Regions from separate parts of the Kitasatospora sp. NPDC034035 genome, predicted to be linked through region 1. Evidence: riboswitches for the same ligand, from Rfam matches in the RefSeq annotation. Region 1 holds a riboswitch; each other region holds the start of a gene.

The links. Region 1 has a riboswitch for cyclic di-AMP ahead of ACZ52J_RS08015 (LysM peptidoglycan-binding domain-containing protein). Riboswitches for the same ligand answer to the same signal wherever they lie in the genome.
Region 2: linked by a shared signal. The riboswitch ahead of ACZ52J_RS18400 (transglycosylase family protein) and the one ahead of ACZ52J_RS08015 (LysM peptidoglycan-binding domain-containing protein) in region 1 are both predicted to bind cyclic di-AMP.
Region 3: linked by a shared signal. The riboswitch ahead of ACZ52J_RS04765 (M23 family metallopeptidase) and the one ahead of ACZ52J_RS08015 (LysM peptidoglycan-binding domain-containing protein) in region 1 are both predicted to bind cyclic di-AMP.
Region 4: linked by a shared signal. The riboswitch ahead of ACZ52J_RS23865 (C40 family peptidase) and the one ahead of ACZ52J_RS08015 (LysM peptidoglycan-binding domain-containing protein) in region 1 are both predicted to bind cyclic di-AMP.

The regions. Positions count from the first base shown of each region.
Region 1 is NZ_JBVISA010000004.1:265,699-269,623, forward strand. It holds gene ACZ52J_RS08010 (cytochrome P450 family protein) at 1-1,333, shown strand, start outside; cyclic di-AMP (ydaO/yuaA leader) riboswitch at 1,585-1,752, shown strand; gene ACZ52J_RS08015 (LysM peptidoglycan-binding domain-containing protein) at 1,758-2,663, shown strand; gene eno (phosphopyruvate hydratase) at 2,920-3,925, shown strand, end outside.
Region 2 is NZ_JBVISA010000011.1:258,883-262,807, forward strand. It holds gene ACZ52J_RS18400 (transglycosylase family protein) at 1-1,278, opposite strand, end outside; cyclic di-AMP (ydaO/yuaA leader) riboswitch at 1,286-1,454, opposite strand; gene ACZ52J_RS18405 (sirohydrochlorin chelatase family protein) at 1,952-2,911, opposite strand; gene ACZ52J_RS18410 (DUF397 domain-containing protein) at 3,469-3,741, shown strand.
Region 3 is NZ_JBVISA010000002.1:422,757-426,681, reverse strand. It holds gene ACZ52J_RS04775 (GNAT family N-acetyltransferase) at 1-543, opposite strand, end outside; gene ACZ52J_RS04770 (hypothetical protein) at 586-1,461, shown strand; gene ACZ52J_RS04765 (M23 family metallopeptidase) at 1,525-2,358, opposite strand; cyclic di-AMP (ydaO/yuaA leader) riboswitch at 2,371-2,529, opposite strand; gene ACZ52J_RS04760 (YiaA/YiaB family inner membrane protein) at 2,726-3,016, shown strand; gene ACZ52J_RS04755 (alpha/beta fold hydrolase) at 3,173-3,925, shown strand, end outside.
Region 4 is NZ_JBVISA010000017.1:82,969-86,893, forward strand. It holds gene ACZ52J_RS23860 (C40 family peptidase) at 1-218, opposite strand, end outside; gene ACZ52J_RS23865 (C40 family peptidase) at 445-1,578, opposite strand; cyclic di-AMP (ydaO/yuaA leader) riboswitch at 1,589-1,742, opposite strand; gene ACZ52J_RS23870 (C40 family peptidase) at 2,080-3,117, opposite strand; gene ACZ52J_RS23875 (NYN domain-containing protein) at 3,318-3,925, opposite strand, start outside.

The DNA.
Region 1 (3,925 bases):
GCCGGCCGCCGCGCCGTCCGACGATCCCGAGCAGCCCGACGCCGCCGCTCCGCAGCTGTTCACCTGGGAGTTCGCCACCGATCCGTACCCCGCCTACGCCTGGCTGCGCGAGCACGCCCCGGTGCACCGCACCAAGCTGCCGAGCGGTGTCGAGGCCTGGCTGGTGACCAGGTATGCGGACGCCCGGCAGGCGCTCGCGGACAGCCGGCTGTCGAAGAACCCGGCGCACCACAGTGAGCAGGCGCACCGCACCGGCCGGGTGGGCATCCCGGGGGAGCGGCAGGCGGACCTGATGACGCACCTGCTGAACATCGACCCGCCGGACCACACGCGGCTGCGCCGACTGGTGTCGAAGGCGTTCACCCCGCGCCGGGTGGCCGAGTTCGAGCCGCGGGTGCAGCAGCTCACGGACCGGCTGATCGACGGCTTCGCGCAGCGCGGTTCGGCGGACCTCATCCACGAGTTCGCCTTCCCGCTCCCCATCTACGCGATCTGCGACCTGCTGGGCGTGCCGGCCGAGGACCAGGACGACTTCCGCGACTGGGCCGGCATGATGATCCGCCACGGCGGCGGCCAACGCGGCGGCGTGGGGCGAGCGGTGAAGCGGATGCGGGCGTACCTGCTGGAGCTGATCCACCGCAAGCGGGCGGACCTCGGGGACGACCTGATCTCGGGTCTGATCCGGGCGAGCGACCACGGCGAGCACCTGACCGAGAACGAGGCCGCGGCAATGGCCTTCATCCTCCTCTTCGCCGGTTTCGAGACGACCGTGAACCTCATCGGCAACGGGATGTACGCGCTGCTGCGCAATCCGGGGCAGCGCCGGTCGCTGCAGGAGTCGGTGGCGCGCGGGGAGCACGCGCTGCTGGAGACGGGGATCGAGGAACTCCTGCGCTACGACGGGCCGGTGGAGATGGCGACCTGGCGGTTCGCGACGCGGCCGCTGACCATCGGCGGGGTGGACATCCCGGTCGGTGACCCGGTGCTGGTGGTGCTGGCCGCCGCGGACCGCGATCCGGCCCGGTTCGCGGACGAGAACACCCTGGACCTGGCCCGGACTGACAATCCCCACCTGGGGTTCGGGCACGGCATCCACTACTGCATCGGCGCCCCGCTGGCCCGCCTGGAAGGGCGTGCCGCCCTGGCCACACTGCTTTCCCGGCTGCCCGATCTGCGGCTCGCGGAAAGCCCGGAGAATCTGCGCTGGCGCGGCGGTCTGATCATGCGTGGACTGCGGGAACTTCCGGTCGAATTCAGTCCGGAGAGTCGCTCCCCGCATACGCCCCTGCATACGCCTCCGCATACGCCCCCGACACCCCTTATGCGCCCCTGACAAACTGACACAAGATGACGAAACGCCGGGCGACACGCTGACGGAACGTCGCCCGGGGTCTTCCGGTTCAGGTGTGAACGCCCATCAATCCGGACATAGCGGCGCCGTTGGTAGGCGATCGGGCACGCGCCGTAATTTCTGTGTGATATCGGTGATATGAGCTTGTGATTGGTCTGAGGATCTGTCTACTCTCCCTGGAGTTCGCAGCTGCGGACCTCGTGCGCGGAACGCCGAATCCTGCCCGCCGCGTCACGGGAAACCGACCAGAACCCTGGGCAGGGGCGGGGGAACCAGGTTTGTTGCCGTTTCCCACGGCTTGGGGTGAAGCCGCCTGAGCGGAATCGTTTCCGCGTACGGCGGCCGGGCCACCTCCCGGTCCGAACCCGACAGCTCACCTCGCAGGCGTGCGGAGAGGGACCTCTTCATGCTGTTCGTTGGAACCGGTCGTCACCGCCGTCGTACCCAGACCGAGAAGGCCATTGCCGTCGCCGGTGTGGCCGGCGTCGGACTCGCGATGCCGCTCCTCACCGCCACCGGCGCCTCCGCCGCACCGGCCTCCGCCTGGGACTCCGTCGCCCAGTGCGAGAGCGGCGGCAACTGGAGCATCAACACCGGCAACGGCTTCTACGGCGGCCTGCAGTTCACCTCCGGCACCTGGAAGGCGTACGGCGGCACCGCGTACGCGCCGCAGGCCAACCAGGCCAGCCGGGCGCAGCAGATCTCGGTCGCCGAGAAGGTGCTCGCCTCGCAGGGCCCGGGCGCCTGGCCGGTCTGCTCGAAGAAGGCGGGCCTGAGCAAGGGCGGTGCCCCGGCCGCGGTCGACACCTCCTCGGACGCCAAGCCGCAGTCCGCCCCCGCGCAGCAGGCCCAGAAGCCCGCCGCCAAGCCGGCTCAGAACCCGGCCGCCCAGAAGCCCGCCGCGCAGAAGCCTGCCCAGAAGCCGGTGCAGCAGGCCGCCCCGCAGCAGCAGGCGCAGCCGCAGGCCCACGGCCTCTCCGGCCAGGGCGGTTGGGACGCGGACGCGAAGGTGTACTGGTACCAGAACAACGGCGCCTGGTACTGGACCAGCCACCAGAGCGTCTACCAGCAGTACGCGGGCCACGCCGCCGCGCAGCAGTACGCCCCGCAGGCCGCGCAGCAGCAGTACGCGCCGCAGGCCGCTCCGGCGTCCGGCCACGACTACACCGTCCGCGACGGTGACACCCTGTCGACCATCGCCGCCGCGCAGGGCGTGTCCGGCGGCTGGCACGCGCTGTACGAGCAGAACCACGGGACCGTCGGCGGCGACCCGAACCTGATCCTGCCCGGCCAGGTGCTGCACCTCGGCTGAGCCGACGCGTGAAGGCCGACGCGCGAAGGGGGTTGGGCCCGCCGGCCCCCTTCGTCCGCATTCGCCCGCTTCAGTGGGACAAGCTGGGACAAGCAGGTGAACTACTGGTGGGTAGCGGGGCCACACGCTGAGACGAGACCGAGGCGGACGTGGCCCCGGGAGCCTGGGCGGCTAGGCTCTGGTCCGTAACGACTCCGCAATCGTCCTGCTGACAGCACCACCGTCAGCCGGACCTGCTTCCGCAAGGAGATGCCTCGTGCCGTCCATCGATGTCGTCGTAGCCCGTGAGATCCTCGACTCGCGCGGCAACCCCACGGTCGAGGTCGAGGTCGGCCTCGACGACGGCAGCACGGGTCGTGCCGCTGTCCCGTCGGGTGCCTCCACCGGCGCCTTCGAGGCGCTGGAGCTGCGCGACGGTGACAAGAACCGCTACTTCGGCAAGGGCGTGGAGAAGGCCGTCCTGGCCGTCATCGAGCAGATCGGCCCGGAGCTGGTCGGCTACGACGCCACCGAGCAGCGCCTGATCGACCAGGCCATGCTGGACCTGGACGCCACCCCGGACAAGTCCTCGCTCGGCGCCAACGCCATCCTGGGCGTCTCGCTGGCCGTCGCCCACGCCGCCTCCGAGGCCAGCGACCTGCCGCTGTTCCGCTACCTGGGCGGCCCGAACGCGCACGTCCTGCCGGTCCCGATGATGAACATCCTCAACGGCGGCTCGCACGCGGACTCCAACGTCGACATCCAGGAGTTCATGATCGCTCCGATCGGCGCGGAGTCCTTCTCCGAGGCCGTCCGCTGGGGCGTCGAGGTCTACCACACCCTCAAGGGCGTGCTGAAGGAGCGTGGCCTGTCCACCGGCCTCGGCGACGAGGGCGGCTTCGCGCCGAACCTGGACAGCAACCGCGAGGCCCTGGACCTGATCACCGAGGCCATCCAGAAGGCCGGCTACGTGCCCGGCCGTGACGTCGCGCTGGCCCTGGACGTCGCCGCCTCCGAGTTCTACGAGGACGGCGCCTACCAGTTCGAGGGCAAGGCGCTCACCTCCACCGAGCTCATCGAGTACTACGCCGACCTGGTCGCGTCGTACCCGCTGGTCTCCATCGAGGACCCGCTGGACGAGTCGGACTGGGACGGCTGGAAGGCCATGACCGTCAAGCTGGGCGACAAGGTCCAGCTGGTCGGCGACGACCTGTTCGTCACCAACCCGGCCCGCCTGGCCAGGGGCATCGAGACCGGCACCGCCAACGCGCTGCTGGTGAAGG
Region 2 (3,925 bases), on a different contig from region 1:
CGGGGCCCAGTTGGCGACGGTCTGCTCGCGCACGCCCGAGCTCGGGTTGGCGGCCTCGACGTACTTGCCGCCGCCGACGTAGATCGCGACGTGGTAGACGCCCGAGTCCTGGCCGTTGTTGGACCAGAACAGCAGGTCGCCCGGCTGCAGGCTGTCCAGCGAGACGTGGGTGCTGGCGGCGGCCTGGTCGGCGGCGACGCGCGGGACGGAGATGCCCGCGGCGCGCAGCGCGGCCTGGGTCAGGCCGGAGCAGTCCCAGCCGCCGTTGCCGGTGCCGCCGTAGACGTAGGCCTGGCCGACCTTGGACTCGGCGAAGGCGACCGCGGCGGCCATGCTGCCGGTGGCGGCCTGGGCCGGGGCCTGGGTCTGCGCCTGGGCGGCCGGCTGGGCGGCCGGGGTCTGGGTCTGGGCCGCCGGCTTGGCGTTCACGGCACCGCCGTTCGCGGACTGACCGGACTTCTGCGAGCGGTTGAACCAGGTGAAGTCCGAGCCGGACTTGTCCGAGGAGGCGGACTGGTCGGTGGAGGCCGACTGCTGGGCCTGGCCGCCGTCGCCGAAGGACAGGTGCTGGCCCGGGTAGATGGTGTTCGGACCGTCGGTCAGGGTGCTGCGGTTGAGGTCGTACAGCCGCTGCCAGCCGCCCTGGACGTTGTGCTTGTCGGCGATCGAGGACAGCCAGTCGCCCTCGACCACGGTGTAGTCGCCGCTCTGGGCCTGCTGCTGGTGCTTCTGCGTCCAGTTGCCGGTGGCGGAGTCGGTGGCGGCCTGGGCAGCGTCCTGGGCGGGCGCGGCCGGCTTGGCGGCCGGGGCCTGGGTCTGCGCCGGCTTGGCGGCGGGCTTGGCGACCGGGGCGGCGGGCGCGGCGGGCTTGGCGGCGGTCGAGGTGTCGACGGACGCCGGGGCGCCACCCTTGGTGAGGCCGGCCTGGACCGAGCACACCGGCCAGGCGCCGGGGCCCTGCGAGGCGAGGACCTTCTCGGCGACGGCGATCTGCTGGTCCTTGGTGGCCAGGTCGGCGCGCGCGGCGTAGGCGGTGCCGCCGAAGGCGGACCAGGTGCTCTGGGTGAACTGGAGGCCGCCGTAGAAGCCGTTGCCGGTGTTGATGCTCCAGTTGCCGGTGCTCTCGCACTGGGCGACCTTGTCCCAGGTGGCGACGGAGGCCGCGGAGGCGGTGCCGGAGACGAGGCACGGGACGGTGAGGCCGACGCCCGCGACGCCGATGGCGGCGATCACGCGGCGGGTGCGGCTGGACAGACGGGTGCCGTTGGTGGGCAGCATGAAGACGCGGTCCTCTCCCACGCCTGCGAGGTGAGCTGTCGGATTCGGGCTGGAGTTGCCCGGCCGCGCGTGAGCGCGGCTTCACCCCTAGCCCTGGACGTTCCGGGGAACGGTCCGGGGCGACTTACCTGTGGGTCCCCCGCTCCTGCCGTGGTGCGTTTTCGCGCTTCCAGGACATCCGACGGCAGGACTCGGCGTTGCGGATGAACTGGGTCCGTGTGGCCACGAACGGGGAGCACGTTAAGCAGACTTAAGTTCAAACTGCAAATAGCTGTGACGCGCATCACGGTTTAGTGGGAACTGCCAAAATGTCAGGTAATCATGATCGTAAATGATCGTTTTTCGGCAATGCTGTTGCGGATGCCCACAACTGTCTTCGCCTCAGGAGTGACGTGACGGTGTGTTGAAGCGCGAAGCGGCGCGCCGTCCGAGCCAGGGGGGTGGCCGCGATTCGAGCGCCGGAGAGTGCGCTCACCATTTCCTTGCAAATGGCGCCAGAACGGACATTCCCTTCATTGCTCGCTTAACTCCTGTAACTCCCGTACGGCACAGGAAAGCAGCAGGAGGGGCAGCAGGAGAGGCAACAGGAGGGGCAACGAGAGAGGCAAAGCGAAGGGCCCGGAACGCAAGCCGTTCCGGGCCCTGTGTGCGCGCCGACCGGCGCGTGGTGTCCTTACTGTCCGGCAGGCGCCTCGGCGGCCGCGTGAGCGCGCCGGGCGCCCTCCACGACCCCCTCGGCCTCGGCGGCGGCCGCCGCCTCCGCCTCGGCCTGCGCCAGCTCCTCCGGGGACGGCGTGGGCAGCGCGGCCAGGTAGGTGGAGGCGATCAGCTGGCCGACGGTCGGGTACGCGCCCAGCGGCGCCGCCGACGGGCAGCCGGTCTCCTCGGCGGCCGTGGCGAGCAGCTCGGAGTCGGCCTCCGGCCCGATCACCAGCGGGGCCAGCGCCGGGCGCTGCGAGCCGGACTCCTTGAGGTGGTTGACGGCCGCGGCCACCGAGCCGGGCACGTCGAGCGCGGCGGCGACGACCGGGACGGCCAGTCGGGCGGCCAGCAGTACGCCGGTGATGCCGGCTGCGGCGGCGGCGTCCTCGCCGCCGACGGTGGTCAGGACCACGCCGTCCGCGGCGGTCGCGATGGCGAACAGCCGGGCCCGGTCGGCGCGGGCCAGCCCCGCCTCGGAGAGTCGCACGTGCACGGCCTCGGCGAGCAGCGGGTGCGGGCCCAGCGCGTCGGTGACCGGCGCGCCGTACTCGGCGGCGAGCGCGTGGAGTTCGGCCAGGAAACCGTGCGGACCGGGCACCAGCGGCACCAGGACGGGCGTCGGCAGCCCGGCCTCGGCGGCCATGGCCAGGAGCTCGGCGACGGTGCGGTCCTCGCCGCCGGCGCCCTCGGCGTAGTCGCCGGGGAGGTAGCCGACCGCGGCCTGGACGCCGTTCTGCTCGCTGCGGACGATGGAGAGCAGCTCCTCGACGACCGAGCGGGACTCGGGCCCGGCGGTCGCGGGCACGGCGAGCACCAGGGCCGGCGCGTTGGCCGGGATCGCGGGGCGCTCGGGACGACGGTGGCGCCCCCGCGCACGGGAGCCTGGAGTGCGGACGGGCAGTGGCGCGCCCGGAATGGCTGCGGTGCTCATGCCGGAGATCGTAGGACATCGGCCCGTCCGGCCTGCAGTCGGCTGCCGTACGGGTTTGGCGCGGTCGCGGTGCGGACCCGGTGTGGCCGCCGTGCCGGTACGGGTGGTTTGCCCACAATCCGGACATTCCTCACCCAACCCCCGTGCGAGCACGGGCCATTGCTTTGACGTGCCCCACGTGGTGCGGCGTTGCGACTGTGGTGCGTGAGATGTCTCACAGTCCGGAGGTCGTCTGACGGAGGGTCACGGTGGCGCGACTCCCGGCATTCGAAGATCAACATTCAGCGGGGAGCCGCTCACGGCGGGTTATCGCGGCTCCGGTGATTCAGTCGACTATGTCCGTTTACGTACCGTCAGGGGAGACCCCGTGAAGAGTTCGGGGCCGCGGGTAAAAGGCCTCGTGCACCTGCAACGTCCCGTGCTGATGCACGTGCACTGCAGCTATCATCGCGTCAAGTGAGGCGTTGTGCCGGGCCGGTACGGGGCCGGTCCGTTCGTTCGGCGGTGCCGGGGGCGCCGCGCTGGACGACAACTCCGGAGCTCTTCGGGAGATTTCTATGCACGACTCGCACGACTCGCAGGACACGCACGGCTCGTACGACACCCACAACGGGATGGCCGCGGCCGATCTCACGGGGGTGGTCTGGCAGAAGAGCCGGCACAGCAACTCCCAGGGCAACTGCGTCGAGTTCGCGGCCCTGCCGGGCGGTGATGTGGCGATGCGCAACTCGCGCTTCCCGGACGGTCCGGCGCTCATCTACACCCGGGCCGAGATCGCCGCCCTGCTGTTGGGGGCCAAGGACGGGGAGTTCGACCACCTGGCGGTCTGACCGGCTGCCGTGCTTCACCATCGGGGGGCCGTCGTGGGTGCCGACACCACGACGGCCTTTGACTTTCCTGCCGTCTTCTCCGCTGTTGCCTTCCCGGCCACCGGCCGGGGCGAACCGCCGACGGGGCCTGGCGGAAGGGCCCGGGGCGTGGTCCTCCCGGGGCTTCCCTCGACCGGCCACTCGG
Region 3 (3,925 bases), on a different contig from region 1:
GAGCAGCGCGAAGAGGTGCGAGTCGGAGCGGACGCCGTTCTCGAGCCGGTCGTGCCGGGCCCGCCCCTCCAGCCGGAACCCGAGTCGGGTGAGCACCTTGGCGGAGGCCGTGTTGCCCACGTCGGCCGAGGCCGTCAGCCGGTGCAGGTCCAGGGTGTGGAAGGCGAAGTCGCAGAGCAGGCCGGTGATCTCGCCCGCGTGGCCTCGGCCCCGGAAATCGCGGCCGAGGACGCAGCCTAGGTCGGCGGCGCGGTGCTTCCCGAGGGTGAGTGCGGCGTGTCCGATCGGGGTCGCGTCCTGCGGGTCCTCGGCGTCGGCGAGCCTGGTGACGGCGAGCCGGTAGGTGTCCCGCTCGTCGGCCATCGCCTCCTCCAGGTAGAGCTCGATCTGGTCGGCGCAGGTCTCGCGGTCGTACGGCTCGAACGGCAGGTGGCGGGTGACCTCCGGGTCGCCGAACAGGGCGTGCAGCGCGTCCACGTCGCCGTCGGTGTGGTGGTACTCGCGGATGGCCAGCCGGGGGCCGGTGAGTCGTACGGGGACCATGGCGGCCGACCCTACCGGCCCCCGGAGGCTACCGTTCGGACTATGAACGACGAAGACCTGCGACTCGCCCCGCGCACCAGGGCCGCCGACCTGCTCGCCTGGGCGGCCGAGCAGGGCCGCACGCCGGTGGCCGAGGCGCCGCTGCGCGCGGTGCTGGCGCTGCTGGAGCTGGGCGAGGGCAGGATGCACGACGGCTGGCCCGAACTGACCTCCGACGCGGTGGAGCACCTGCTGTACGAGCGGCTCCACCTGTACGTCCAACCCACCCCCGAGGAGGACCCGCTCGCGTACGGCGACGCGGTCCGGTTGCTGATCGACCACCAGCGGGCGGTCCGGCGGCTCAACGCCAAGCGCCAGGAGCGGCTGCACGCGGAGGCCGAGTGGCAGGGCGAGGTCGCGGCCGGGCTGCTGCGCCGCGCCGACCTGGTGACCTGGCCCCGGCTGTACGCGCTGCTGCTGCACGCGTACGGGGTGGACGTCGCGGACGAGGCGGCGGTGCGGGACTGGCTGACCGGCTTCGGCGAGCTCCCGGAGGAGGAGCGGCTGGCCGCGTACGAGTCGCTGGTGCCGGCCGGCTGGCTGGACGAGCCGGACGAGCGGGGCTGGGGACCGGGCCGGGTGCTGTCGGTCGGCATGGCCACGGACGGCGCGCGGCGGCTGCTGGAGCAGGGCCTGATGCGGCGCAGCTACCGCAACCTGGCCGAGCTGACCGCGCTCGGGCGGCCGATGCCGGACGAGCTGGCCGGTGACTTCGGGCAGTTCGAGGAGGCGGCGGTCGACGCGGCGCTCGACCTGTTCGGGGAGTGGACGGTGCCGGGGCTGCCGCGGCTGCTGGTGGCGGAGTTCCCCGAGCTGGCGCCGGAGCCCGGCCAGGAGGAGATCGACGCGTACGTGGCGCAGTTGCCCGCGGAGGAGTGAGACGCCGCGAAAAGCCCCCGGCCGCTCGAACCGAGCGTGCGACCGGGGGCTTTCGGGTGTCCGTTACGGGTTGAGGCCGTGCTGCTGGAGCCAGGGCTCCGGGTCGACCGGGGCGCCGCCGCCGGGGCGCACCTCCAGGTGCAGGTGCGGGCCGGTGACGTTGCCGGTCGCGCCGACCTTGCCGATCTGCTGGCCGGAGGCGACGCCGCCGGAGCCCTTGATGATCGAGGAGAGGTGGCAGTACCAGATCTCGGTGCCGTCGGGCAGGGTCTCGACGATCCGGTAGCCGTACGAGCCGGACCAGCCGGCCGAGGTGATGGTGCCCTGGCCGAGCGCGTACACCGGGGTGCCGGTGTCGGCGGCGAAGTCCAGGCCGGTGTGCAGGTTGGCCCAGTAGCGGGCGCTCTGGCCGTAGTGGGCGGAGAGCCGGTAGTCCTTCACCGGGAGGGTGAGGGCGGCGGCGCGCTTGGCCTCCGCCTCCGTCGCGGCGGCCTTGGCCTCCGCCTCCTTGGCGGCGGCCTTGGCCTCGGCCTCCTGCGCGGCCTGCACGCGGGCACCCTCCTCGGCGGCGGTGCGCTGGCTGTCGGCCTGCTGCTGGATGCGGGCGGCGAGCGCGAGGCCGGGGTCGGCGGCGAGCGCGACCGGGGTCTCGTCGGGGGCCTCGATGGCGGGCGCGACGGCCGGGGTGGCCGAGGCGAAGCCGGTGGCACCGAGGGTGGCGGCGACGGCGGTGACGCCGAGCAGCGGGGAGGCGCCGCGGGTCTGACGCGGCATCCGGTGCCGGTTGGCCTCGGCCTCCGGGCCGAGGGCCTCGGGCCCGTCCACGCCGGGGTGGTCGAGGAGCTGGGTACCGGCTGCGGGGCCGGCCGGGTGTGCCGGGGTGTGCGTCGACGCCACGGAGGCGCGCTCCTTTCCTTCCTTCGCGCCTACCGGGTTAGCTGACGGGTTCGGAGCAGGAAGGTCTCCTACGGCCGGGCCGGGGCCCCGCCGATTCACCCCAAGGAACATGGTTCCCCGGCTCCCTGACCTGCCCGGAGGCCGGTCGGCGGGATTAGGCGACGGCGCACGGTGCCGTCTGGGAACGGCGTTGACGACCGCGCTGCGTTATCAAACGTTAATCCTAGGACGCTCTGATTCCAAGCCATCCGTCCGGGACGGCAGTGGAGCGAGTGATCGGACGTCAACGAACGACCCCTCATGCGAGCACCCCATCTGAGTACTCCTACTCATGTGCGGCCCGGCCGGGCGGCCGCATCCTGGCGCCATGAGCGCACCGATGCAGAACCGCACGACGGCCGCGTACTACATCCAGGCCATCCTCTCCTTCGCCCTGTCGGGCACCGCCCTCGCCGTCGGGATCGCCTACCTGCCGGTCGGCGGGTGGACTCGGGCATTCCTCGGGATCGGCCTCCTCTACACGGTCACCTCCTCCTTCACCCTGGCGAAGGTGATCCGGGACCGGCACGAGTCGAACGAGATCGTCAGCCGGGTCGACCAGGCCCGACTGGAGAAGCTGCTCAGCGAGCACGACCCGTTCAAGCCCGAGGGGATCTGAGGCGAGCCAGCCTTCCCCTCTCCCGTCGACGCCCTCTTCGACAGTTCCTTCGAGACTCTCTTCGGCCGAGGGCTTGACGGCTAAGGCTATTAGCCTTAGCTTTATGGCTATCGGCAGCAGCGCCGATGTCGCAGCGAAGGACCGAGGAGGCCCACCATGAACGCCCCCATCAGCCCGGACACCCAGTACCTGACCGTCCCCGGCGGGCGGATCGCCTTCGACGACACCCGACAGGGCGACGGCACCCCCGTCGTCCTGCTCCCCGGAATGCTCGACAGCCGGGCCGCGTACCGGCACCTGCGCCCGCTGCTCGTCGCCGCCGGCCACCGCGTCGTCACCATGGACCTGCGCGGCTTCGGCGAATCCTCCATCGCCTGGGACGACTACGGCCCCGCCGCCATCGCCGGCGACGTCCTCGCCCTGCTCGACCACCTCGGCATCGAACGCGCCGTCCTCGCCGGGAACTCCTACACCGGCGCGACGGTCGTCAAGGCCGCCGGGGACGCCCCGGAGCGGATCGCCGGGATCGTCCTGATCGACGCCTTCGTCGAGAACCCGCAGCCCGGCGCCCTGATGCGCGGCGCCCTCCGCCTGATGAGCGCGGCCCTCGTCCACTGGCCCGCCTTCTGGGGCTTCTACCTGCGCCGGATGGCCTTCCCCGGCGCCAAGCCCGCCGACTTCGACGGCTACGTGGACGGACTGGTCGCCGCCCTGCGCACCCCGGGCCGCAAGACCGCCACCCGCGGATACGTCACCGGGGACTCGTCGCCGGCCGGCTGGACGGCCGCCGTGCGGTGCCCGGCGCTGGTGGTCATGGGCAGCAAGGACCCCGACTTCCCAAAGCCGGAACTCGTCGCCGACCGGCAGGTCGCGGCACTCGGCGCGCGGAAGGCGATGATCGAGGGGTCC
Region 4 (3,925 bases), on a different contig from region 1:
CGCTGGGCCTCCTGGGCCGCGTTGTACCTCTCCGAAGCCTGCTCGGCCTCGTCGTAGAGCTGCTCGACCTGTGTCTTGACGTCCTTGCGGTCGGCCGGGTCCGGGCTGCCGGGGGCGGCGTGGGCGCTGCCGCCGGTCGCCATGCCGAGCGCGGTGGTGGCCGCCGCCGTCAGCACCAGCGCACGGACGAGCAGTTGGGAACGGCGGTGCACGGGCATGGTGGCAGCGGCTCCAATCCTGCGGCGCGGCCCCGCCGCCGCCCCACTGCGGGCGGTCGTCGAGCGGGAGTCCGGTGGCAGACGTTAGCGAGTCCGGGCAAGCGAGTCCAAACCCCTCCGGACCCGAATATTTGACCCGTAATCGGACATCAGCCCGAGCCGCCGAAAAAGCCGCAGGCCCGGCCTTCCGTGGAGGAAGACCGGGCCTGGAAGCGCCGAGTACGGATCAGACCCGCACGATGCTGGTCAGCGGCATGTTGGTGACGGCCTCGTAGCGGACCGAGGCACCCGGCTTGGGCGCGTGCAGCACCTGGCCGTTGCCGGCGTAGATGCCGACGTGGTGGGCGTCCCCGAAGAAGATCAGCAGGTCGCCGGGCTGGGCCTGGGACAGGTCGCTGCCGATCCGGGTGCCGGCGTGCGCCTGCTCCTGCGAGGTGCGCGGCAGCGAGACGCCGACCTGGTTGAACGCCCAGACCATCAGGCCGGAGCAGTCGAAGGAGGACGCGCCGGTGGCGCCCCACACGTACGGGCTGCCGACCTTGGAGGCGGCGGCGGAGAGCGCGGCTGCACCGCGCGAGCTGCCGGGGGCGACCGGCTTGGCGACCGGCGAGGCCGGGGCCGGGGCCGAGCCCGCGGAGAGGTCGGTGCGGCTGTTGTCGCGGGAGGCGCGGTCGGCGGCCTGCTGGGCCTTCACCGCGGCGTCGGCCTGGGCCTTGGCGTCGGCGGCGGCCTTCTCCTCGGCCGCGCGCAGCGCCTGGCGCTCCTGCTCGGTCAGGGTGTTGAGCAGGTCCTGGGCGGCCTTCAGCTTGTTCTGGACCTCGTCCTTGGAGGCCTTCAGCTGCTGGGTGGTCGACTCCAGCTCGGCGAGCTTGCCCTGGGCCTCGGTGCGGTCCTGGTCGAGCTTGCGCTGCTGCTCCTGGAGCACCTTCAGCTGGTTCTTCTGGGTGTCGCCGGCCTGGTTCAGCGCACCGGCCTGGTTGAGGAAGCTGTCCGGGCTGGACGAGAACATCAGCTGCACGGTCGGGGATATGCCGCCGTTGCGGTACTGCTCCCCGGCGATCTCGGCCAGGCCGCCCTGCAGGTCGGTCACCTGGTCCTGCTGACGGGCCACCTGGTCCTGCAGGCCGGAGACCTGCTTCTCCAGCGTCTGCTGCTTCTCCTGGGCGGCGTTGTACTGCTCGGTCGCCACCTCGGCCTGCTCGTTGAGCTGGTCGACCTGCTCCTTGACCTGGTCCTTGGTCGGCTGCGGGTCGGCGTGGGCGCCGGACTGCGCGGAGAGGGCGACGGCTGCGGCGGCGACACCGGTCAGGATCGAGACACGGGCGCGGCCGGCTGGCTTGGGACGACGATGGGACGCCACGAAGGCGGGCTCCTTCTTCCTACGTCCGCCTACCGGGTGAGCTGACGGGTTCGGGCCGGAAGCATGCCCTACGACGCCTCACGGCCGTTCCAGCGGCCGACCTGGCGCCGATTCACCCCGGAGGAACGTGGTTCCCCGGCTCCGCTGCGCAGCACCCCCGACTACTGGGCTCCCCTGTCGGGCAGTCGCTTCGACCTGCCCCGCTGCCTCGCGAACTCGACGGTAGCCACCGCCGCCACCCCGGCTGGGTGATCGACACTGCGATGGCTCGGTGCATGACCCTAGTAACTGAACCGTGATCGGTTCAAATCCTTGTCAGAAAAAAGACGGAAGATTACCCAAGTTCTTTTGTGAAAATGACCGATGGTAACCGCCGCCCCACGCAAGGCTGATCAGGTCTCACCCGATACTCGCGAAACGGTCGAAAACCCGAACGCCACCCCCGATCGGGGGTGGCGCGGATCACAGGGCTCGGGCGAACCCCTTCGGCGTGTCGGGCCGTCAGACCCGGCGGATGGTGTTGATCGGCATCGCGTCGGCCTTCATCACCTTCACCACGTCACCGGTGTGCGGCGCGTGGACCACCATGCCGTTGCCGATGTACATCGCGACGTGGTGCATGTCGGGGCCGTAGATGACCAGGTCGCCCGGCTGAGCCGCCGCCAGTCCGGGCACCGCGGTGCCGTAGTGGCCCTGCTCCTGCGAGGTGCGCGGCAGCGAGACGCCGGCCTGGCCGTACGACCAGACCATCAGGCCCGAGCAGTCGAAGGTGCTCGACCCGGTGGCGCCCCACACGTACGGCGAGCCCTGCTTGCTCATCGCCTTGGCGAGGGCCACGGCCGCGTAGCCACTGGCCGGCGGCAGGCTGCTCAGGTCGACCCGGTCGCTGCCGCGCGAGGCCCGGTCGTCCTGCGCCTGCTGGGCCTTCAGCGCGGTGCGCTCGGCGGCGCTCAGCGAGTTCATCAGGTCCTGGGCGGCCTTCAGCTTGGTGTTGACGTCCGCCTTGGCCTGGTTCAGGTCCTTGGTGGTGGTGTCGAGCGAGGCCAGCACGGCGGCCGCCTCGGTCTTCTCCTGGTCCAGCCGGCGCTGCTGGTCCAGCAGCCCCTTGAGCGCCTCCGCCTGGGTGGTGCTGGCCTGCTGGACGGTGGAGGCCTTCTCCAGGTAGCCGGACGGGTCGGAGGAGAGCATCAGCTGGACGGACGGGTCGATGCCGCCGGTGCGGTACTGCTCGCCCGCCACCTCGGCCAGGCCGGCCTGCAGCTGGGTCATCTGCTCCTGGCCGCGGGCCACCTGGTCCTGCAGCTGGTCGGCCTGCTTGCGCAGCTGCGTGGCCCGCTCCGTGGCGCCGTTGTACTTCTCTGCCGCCTGCTCCTGCTCTTGCTGGAGTTGGTCGATCTGCGCCTTGACGTCCGTTTTGTTCGGCTGCGGCGCGGCGTGCGCGGCTACCTGGGCGGAGAGTGCGACCGCGGTCGCAGCGGCCGCGGTGAGCACGGAGACCCGCGCGCGGCTCGGCTGCTTGGGACGGCGGTGGGAGGCCAAGGGACCGGCTCCTTCTTCCAACGGACTCACCCGATTGGATGAGATTCCGGAAAATAGGTTTGACGCCAGACCCTAGTGCGGATCTATCCGCTTTGCCACTCCCCCGAAGGCGTGAACTCTGTTTCCCACACCGACTTCACCGGACCCGCACACCACCACGGACCCAAGGCTGACCAGGAGTCATCCTACGCGGCCCGCGCTCAGGGCCGGGCCAGCCGGTTCAGCAGCAGCACCGAGGCGACCGGGCGCGCGCCCGCCTTCCGCACGCCCTCCGCGACCTCCCGGTCGGCGGAGACCACCACCACCGGACGGCCCTGCGGCTCGGCCCGCACCAGACGGCGAATCAGCTCGTCCGCGGTCTCCCCGGTCCGGCTGAACCGTACCCGGACCCCGCGCGGCGGTGCCATGATCACCGGAACGTCCAGGTCCTGCCCGTCGAACACACAGGTGACCTCCGCCTGGGTGCGCTGGGCCAGCATCGCCAGCCCGCCCAGCAACCGGATCCGCTGCTGCTCCAGCGGCAGCGTCGGATAGCCGGTCTTGGTCACGTTGTAGCCGTCCACCACCAGGTGCACCTGCGGGATCGCCAGCAGCTGGTCCAGCAGCGCCGGGTCGTCCTCGGCCAGCCCGCGCCGCGCCACGTCGTGCGGCGAGGCCGCCCCCGGCACCACCGCCTCCACCAGGTCCGCCGGGCGGATCTGGGAGACCGGCAGCGCCAGCTCCCGCTGCAGCCCCTGGGCCGACTGCAGCACGGTGTCCAGCAGCAGCCGCAGCCGCATGTCCTCGACGCTGCGTCCCTCGCGAGCCG